DNA from 2 places in the Streptomyces sp. NPDC058663 genome. Region 2 is predicted to be linked to the other one. Evidence: riboswitches for the same ligand, from Rfam matches in the RefSeq annotation. Region 2 holds a riboswitch; the other holds the start of a gene.
The links. Region 2 has a riboswitch for cyclic di-AMP ahead of ACFWVV_RS04885 (M23 family metallopeptidase). Riboswitches for the same ligand answer to the same signal wherever they lie in the genome.
Positions count from the first base shown of each region.

Region 1: linked by a shared signal. The riboswitch ahead of ACFWVV_RS00945 (M23 family metallopeptidase) and the one ahead of ACFWVV_RS04885 (M23 family metallopeptidase) in region 2 are both predicted to bind cyclic di-AMP.

Region 1 covers NZ_JBHXRV010000001.1:233,970-237,871, reverse strand. The annotation lists gene ACFWVV_RS00950 (M16 family metallopeptidase) at 1-1,352, shown strand, start outside; cyclic di-AMP (ydaO/yuaA leader) riboswitch at 1,641-1,811, shown strand; gene ACFWVV_RS00945 (M23 family metallopeptidase) at 1,825-2,616, shown strand; gene ACFWVV_RS00940 (GntR family transcriptional regulator) at 2,784-3,443, shown strand; gene ACFWVV_RS00935 (HPr family phosphocarrier protein) at 3,733-3,902, opposite strand, start outside.
Region 2 covers NZ_JBHXRV010000005.1:17,021-20,922, reverse strand. The annotation lists gene ACFWVV_RS04890 (PP2C family protein-serine/threonine phosphatase) at 94-1,386, shown strand; cyclic di-AMP (ydaO/yuaA leader) riboswitch at 1,823-1,956, shown strand; gene ACFWVV_RS04885 (M23 family metallopeptidase) at 1,968-3,227, shown strand; gene ACFWVV_RS04880 (PrsW family intramembrane metalloprotease) at 3,285-3,902, opposite strand, start outside.

The sequences.
Region 1 (3,902 bases), on a different contig from region 2:
AGCCGCAGGCTGGCCTCGCGACGCCGTGGGCCTTCCCGGCCCCCGAGCGCGGCGCCCTGCCCAACGGTCTGACCGTGCTCCGCAGCCACCGCCCCGGCCAGCAGCTGGTGGCCGTCGAGGTCTTCCTCGCCGCGCCGCTGGAGGCCGAGCCGGAGGGCCTGGACGGGGTGGCCACGATCATGTCGCGCGCCTTCACCGAAGGCACCGACAAGCACACCGCCGAGGAGTTCGCGGCCGAGCTGGAGCGCTGCGGCGCCACCTTCGACGCGTTCGCCGATCACCCGGGCGTGCGCGTGTCCCTGGAGGTGCCGGTCTCCCGGCTGCCCAAGGCGCTCGGCCTGTTCGCCGACGCCCTGCGCGCCCCCGCCTTCTCGGACGGCGAGATCGAGCGGTTGGTGCGCAACCGGCTCGACGAGATCCCGCACGAGGCGGCGAACCCGTCCCGGCGGGCCGCCAAGCAGCTCTCCAAGGAGCTCTTCCCGGCAGCCCTGCGGATGTCGCGCCCCCGTCAGGGCACCGAGAAGACGGTCAAGAACGTCGACTCCGCCGCCGTGCGCGCCTTCTACGAGGCACACGTCCGTCCGGCCACCGCCACCGCGGTCGTCGTCGGCGACCTGACGGGCACCGACCTGGACGCCGTCCTGGCCGACACCCTGGGCCAGTGGACGGGCAACACCGCGGAGCCGCGCCCGATGACGCCCATCACGGCCGACGACACCGCACGGGTCGTCGTCGTGGACCGTCCGGGCGCCGTGCAGACGCAGCTGCTGATCGGCCGCATCGGCGCCGACCGGCACGACCGTCTGTGGCCCGCCCAGGTCCTCGGTACGTACTGCCTGGGCGGCACCCTCACCTCCCGCCTGGACCGTGTCCTGCGCGAGGAGAAGGGCTACACCTACGGCGTACGCGCCTTCGGCCAGGTGCTGCGGTCCGCCGCCGACGGCAGCGGCGCCGCCATGCTGGCCATCAGCGGTTCCGTGGACACCGAGTCGACGGGACCCGCACTGGACGACCTCTGGAAGGTCCTGCGCAAGCTGGCGGCCGAGGGTCTCACCGACGCCGAGCGCGACGTCGCCGTGCAGAACCTGGTGGGCGTCGCCCCGCTCAAGTACGAGACGGCGTCGGCCGTCGCGGGCACGCTGGCCGACCAGGTCGAGCAGCACCTGCCCGACGACTTCCAGGCCCGGTTCTACGCCCAGCTCGCGCAGACCGGCACGGTGGAAGCCACCGCGGCCGTGGTGAACGCCTTCCCGGTGGACAAGCTGGTCACCGTACTGGTGGGCGACGCCTCCCGGATCGCCGAGCCGGTCCGTGCGCTCGGCATCGGCGAGGTCACGGTCGTCACCGGCTGACGGTGTGTACCGGGGCCGCGGCCCCGGGAGACCGCGCCGGGGCACGTGGTGGATGCCGTGCGGGTGACCGATCAAAGGTCATCCGGCACGGCCTCGCAAAGCAGGACAAGGAGGACCCTGGCGGCAGATAAGTCGCCGGGGTCTTCCTGTATGTCCGCTTTGTTGGGGAGGTGGCGTGTCTGCCGTGTGGGCTGCGTTACAAAATCCCGTCTGTGTTTGGAGATTGAAAGAGAGCCCGCTTAGCGTCGGTCCGGCTGCCCGCCAGAGTGCGCCGCAAACCGCGGCACCGGGCAGCCATCGCCGAGTCCCCGTCAGGCGCGAGCCTGGGGAGCCGGGGACCCATATGAAGTCCCTGGGGTGAATCGGACGCCATTGCCCTTCACGGGCCGGTGGGGTCCGTAGGAGACCTTCCTGCTCCGAACCCGTCAGCTAACCCGGTAGGCGAGAAGGAAGGAAAGGAAACAGCCACTTCATGGCGTTCACCCGTGCCGCCGGGAAGCACCGTCGCCCCTCCGTGCTGTCGCGCAGGAGCGCGAACATCGCCGGAGTCGCCGCCCTCACCACGACCGGCGTCATCGGGACGCTGGCCCCGCAGGCCCTCGCCGCCGAGCAGGACCTGGCCGCCGAGGACACCGGCGCCATCCGCACCGTCGTCATGGACTCGGTGCCGCAGACCCTCTCCGAGAAGGTCGAGGCCCAGGCCGCCGCGCAGCTGGAGGCCTTCGAGAAGGCCGAGGCCGAGCGGAAGGCCGCCGAGGCCCGCAAGGCGGAGGCCAAGCGCAAGGCCGAGGCGAAGATCAAGAAGGAGCGGGAGGAGCGCGAGCGCGCCGCCCGTGAGGCCGAGCGCAAGCGCCTCAACACCTTCCAGCTGCCGGTCGCCGGTTCGTACGTCTCCACCGGCTACCAGACCGGCGGTGCCATGTGGTCCTCCGGCAGCCACTCCGGCGTCGACTTCCACGCCTCCTCCGGCAGCTCCGTCGTCGCCGTGGGCGCGGGCACCGTCGTCGAGGCCGGCTGGGGCGGCGCCTACGGCAACAACGTCGTGATCAGGATGAACGACGGCTCGTACACCCAGTACGGCCACCTCTCCTCGATCGGCGTCTCCGTCGGCCAGTCCGTCACCCCCGGCCAGCAGATAGGCCTCTCCGGGTCCACCGGCAACTCCTCGGGACCGCACCTGCACTTCGAGGCCCGCACCTCCCCCGAGTACGGCTCGGACATCGACCCGGTCGCCTACCTGCGCGGCCACGGCGTCAGCGTCTGACCCGCCCGCTCCGCCCGCTCCGCCCGCTCCTCCCGCTGCGCCCCGGCTCCCCGCGAGCCGGGGCGCAGCTGTTTAACCTGCCGGTGATCTCCCGAATTCCTGCCGTAATTCCCCGGTGTTGTCATGGAGCGGACAGCAGATGCCGGTGGGCAGACGGAGGTTCGGGCATGCGCGTTCCCGCGCGTTCGGTGTGTACGGCGATCCGGGACGACATCGTCTCCGGCGTTCTGCCCCGCGGCAGCCGGCTCACCGAGGAGGTGCTGGCCCGCCGGTACGGCGTCTCGCGCGTCCCGGTCCGGGAGGCGCTGCGCACGCTGCAGGCCGAAGGCTTCGTCACCACCCGCAGGCACATGGGCGCCTGCGTCGCCGAGCCGACCGCGCAGGAGGCCGCCGACCTGCTGGAGCTGCGGGTGATGCTGGTGCCGCTGGGGGCGGCGCGTGCGGCCGTCCGGCGTACCGAGCCGCACCTGAGGGTGTTGGGCGGGCTGGTCAGGCTGGGCCGGGAGCGGGCCCGGCGGCCCGAGGGCGAGGACCTCACGGCGCTCGGCAGCTGGTTCCACGAGACGCTCGCCCAGGCCTCCGCCAGCCCCGGGCTCATCACTCTGCTCACCCAGCTGGGGCACAAGATCGCGTGGATGTACGTCGCCGAGAGCCCGGCCAGGCCCGCCGAGACGTGGGCCGAGCGCGGGGCGATCGTGGACGCGGTGGCGCGGCGGGACGCGGACCGGGCCAGGGCGCTGACCGCTCGGCACGTGGAGCAGGCGGTGTCGGCGTACCGCCTGAGGACCGTGCGGGCCGCCGCGGACCTGGCGGGCGGCAGGAGCTGACGCGGGCCTTGCCGGTCCCGGGCTGTAGGTACCGGTCCGGGCTGTAGGTACCGGTCCGGGCTGTAGGTACCGGTCCGGGCTGTACGTACCGGCCCCGGGCTGTACGTACCGGCCCCGGACCGGTTGCGCCCCGGACCGTCCCCGCCTGCCCCTGGCCGTACCCACCGGCCCCGTATACGAGCGCGGTATACGGGGCCGGGCACGCGGAAGCCGCGGCTCCCGGTGCTGGGAACCGCGGCTGCCGCGGAGATTCGCCCGTACGGGCGCGGCCTTCTGGAGGCCGCGGGGGTCAGACGGTCTCGGGGAGTTCGTCCAGGCCCTCGGCGACCAGCTTCGCGAGGCGGTCCAGGGCGGCGTCCGCGTCGGCGGACTCGGACCCCAGCACGATCTCCTCGCCGCCCTGCGCGCCCAGGCCCAGCAGCGCCAGCATCGAAGCGGCGTTGACCGGGTTGCCGCCCG
Region 2 (3,902 bases):
GGAACTCACCAGAGTTCCGGGCCTCAGGCGTTTCCGTGGGTGCCCGGGCGCGACTGCGTGCGCCAGCGGGCGCGCGCGGGCCCCGTCCCCCACATGGCGGATGCCGATTCGCTCTGCGGCGCGGCTCCGGCAAGCCTGGGTGGGGAGCGGTACCGTCCGCACCCGGTGCGGATCTGGGCAGGAGAGCAGAGGGTGGCGGGGTACGGGCGCGAGGGTGACGGGACCGAGGACAGCGGGACCGAGGGCTGGGTGGAGCCGGTGGAGCCGGGGGGCCGCAAGAGCCGGCGGTTCGTCCGGGTGCTGCCCGCCCTGATGATCGTCGGCGGGCTGGTCTACGACGAGCTGTCGCCGCCCAACTTCACCGCCGCCCCTCTGTTCACCGCGGCCCCACTGGTCGCTGCCCCCTTCTTCGGTCTCGTCGCCACCGTGGTGACGGCGGTGTTCTCCGTGCTGGCCGTGGTGGGGCTGCGCATCGGCGACGACTCGCTGTTGAAGGTGCTGTCGGTGACCGAGCTGGTGACGGTGCTGACGGTGGCCGCGCTGGCCGTCTTCATCAACCGGGTGGTGCGCCGCGGCGACCGCCGGCTGGCCTCGGCCCGGGTCATCGCGGCAGCCGCCCAGCGGGCCGTCGTGCCGACGCCACCGGAACGTATCGGCGGGCTGCAGATCGCGGCACGGTACGAGGCCGCGGAGGCGGACGCCTTCATCGGCGGCGACCTCTTCGCGGTGCAGGACACCCCGTACGGGGTCCGGCTGGTGGTGGGAGACGTACGGGGCAAGGGGCTTGAGGCCGTGGAGGCGGTCGCGGTGGTGGTGGGCGCGTTCCGGGAGGCAGCCGAGACGGAGAGCAGCCTGGAGGGTGTCGCGCGGCGGCTGGAGAGGGCGCTGGCCAGGGAGGGCAGGCGGCGCGACGGGCTGGACGTGATGGAGGGCTTCACCACGGCCGTGCTGGCCGAGATCCCGCGTGAGGGCGACGTCGTACGGCTGGTGAACCGGGGGCATCCCGAGCCGCTGCTGCTGTACGGGGACGGCGAACTGGACGTGCTGGCGCCGGAGGAGTTCGCACTGCCGCTGGGGATGGGGGACCTGGGGGAGTGGCCGGACCGGGCACGGGAGTTCGCGTTCCCGGGCGGGGCGACGCTGGTGTTCTACACGGACGGGCTTTCGGAGGCGCGGGACGCGGCGGGCGTCTTCTACGATCCGGCGGCCCGGCTGCGGCGTTCGCTCTTCCCCGGCCCCGAAGCCGTACTGGATGCCCTGACGAGCGACGTGCGGGTGCACACGGGCGGCAAGCAGACGGACGACATGGCACTGCTCGCGGTCGGGAGGCCGGGGGAGCGGCAGCCGGCCCGGCGGCGGACGGTGGAGATCGTGAAGCGGCCGTGACGGCGGACGCGGGGAGCGCCCGGCGGCGGGCGGTGGAGATCGTGAAGGGCGGACGTGGGGAGCGCCCAGCGGCCGTCACGGTGGACGCGGAGCGCGTGAAGCGGACGTGACGGCGTCGCAGGACGGTCGGCCGTCGCGGGGGCGGCCGTGCGGCGGCTACGGGTTGTCACGGGGCGTGCGCGAAGCAGCGCGGCGCGCATAACAATTGACGATCTATCAGTTGTGGAGAGTTTGCGCGCGCCGAAATCGGTGTGGCCGAGGAAGCGTCAAGGGGGCCATGGGTCGCCCGGATTGATGCGGTTTTGGGTGCGATGTCCAGGCCACGGATGTGTGCTCCGGGTTAACGATCAAGTGGAACGGCTTGGTATTCCACTTGTGTGTCTATTAACGTTCGATAACGCAGCGCGGTCGTCCCAGCCGTCGTCAGAGACGGCGCCGCGCGCGTGCGCCGAATTCCGTGAGGAAACCGGGGAACCACCAATTGGGGTGAATCGGGCCGCACCTGGCCCGTAGGAGACCTTCCTGCTCCGAACCCGTCAGCTAACCCGGTAGGCGAGAAGGAAGGAAAGGAGCGCGCCTCCGTGGCGTCCAACAGGCCTGCCCCCGAAGCCCCCACAGCCCCCGCTTTCTCGTACGGGGCGTACGGCGTCCCGAACGACACCGACGGGCCGGAGGACACCGGCTACGGCTACGGTGCCGGTCCCGCCACCCCGGCGTACGCCACCGCGGCGCCTGCCACCGCGACTTCCCCGGCCACGACGACCGCCACCGCCACCCTGCAGACCGTGCCGCAGCAGCGCGCCGGTCACGACGGCTTCGTGGCGTTCAACGGCCCCGCCGCTTCGGCCGAGGAGTGGAACCCCACGGCGGACTCCGTCGCTCCGGTCCGGGGCAAGCACCGGGTGGCCAAGCAGCGCGGCTCCCTGGCCCGCAGCTCCACCGTGCTGGGTGTCGGCGTGATCGCCGCCGTCGGCGCCGGTGGCATCGCCACCGCGCAGGACAAGCCCGCCGTCTCCATATCGCTGCCCGACCAGATCACCGAATCGCTCGGCTCGCTTGTTCCGGGCGCCGGCGACGGCGCGGACTCCGGGGACGGGTCCGCCGCCGGTACCGGCGAGGAACTGATGACGGCCGCGGCGCCCGTGGCCGCCGCCGACGGCCGGGCGGACGCTCCCGCCGCACAGCAGGCGGGAGCGGGCGACAGCCTGCGCGCCCGCATCCTCCAGCAGGCTGAGCAGCAGCGCTCCGCCGCCGACGAGGCCGTCCAGGAAGCCGCCCGGGCGAAGGCCGTCGCGGACGCCGCCGCCGAGGCGAAGAAGCAGCGCGACGAGGCTCTCGCCAAGGTGGAGAAGGCGGCCAGGGACAAGGCCGAGTCCGAGGAGCGGGCCAGGGTCGCCGCCGAGAAGCGCGCGGAGGCCGAGCGGCTCGCCAAGCTGGCCGCCAGCTACTCGATGCCGGTCTCCTCGTACACCCTGACCGCCACCTACGGTCAGTCCGGGTCGATGTGGTCCTCCGGGCAGCACACCGGCCTCGACTTCGCGGGCCAGGCGGGCGCCCCGCTCAAGGCCGTGCACGGCGCGACCGTCAAGTCGGCCGGGTGGTCCGGCTCGTACGGCTACCGGATCGTCCTGGAACTCCCGGACGGTACCGAGGTCTGGTACTGCCACCTCTCGCAGATGAGCGTCTCCGTCGGCGAGAAGGTCTCCACCGGCCAGGTGATCGGCAACATGGGCGCCACCGGCAACGTCTCCGGCGTACACCTGCACCTCGAGGTGCACACCCCCGGCGGCGACGGCATCGACCCGGCGGCCTGGCTGCGCGGCAAGGGCCTCACCGTCTGACGCTCCGCCGGCCGGCCGACGCCGGTCAGCGCTGGTGGTCAGCACCGGTCACGGCGGTCAGCGCCGGTACGGGTTGTACGCCGCCGCGTACGCCGGGTGGTACGGCGGCGGCAGCATCCGTATGCGCCCGGTGACCTGGGCGGCGTACACCAGCGCCGGGCCGGCGATCCGCTTGCGCTGCCAGAGCTGGTGCAGCAACTCCCCCTCGCGGGCGGCGAAGTCGGCGGCCGCCGCGGGGGAGGCCACGCCCCGCCGCGCCCGGTACCGCAGAAACGCGAGCGCGGTGGCGAACCCCTCGTACTCGGCGACGGCGCGGGCGGCGGCCGGACCGTACGACCGGGCCGCGTACCCCTGGGCCAGTGAGCGGGCCCGCATCGAGGACAGCGCGAGCGGTTCGGCCGGATCCAGCCAGCCGGCGGCGGCGTACGAGGGCAGTTCGGCACCGAGCAGCCGCAGTTCGCGCTGCCGGGTCCATATCGACAGCCAGGTCAGGAACGCGAACACCGGCACCATGAACAGCCCGTACACCGCGTAGAAGCCGAGCGGGCCGAAGGCAGCCGACCCGTTCCACAGGGCGTGCATGCCCATCGCGAGGAGCAGCCCGAGCAGCGGCAGCGCGACCCTGCGCACCCGCGCCCAGGTGCGGGCGCGGCCCCGGCGGGCGGGTACGAGCGC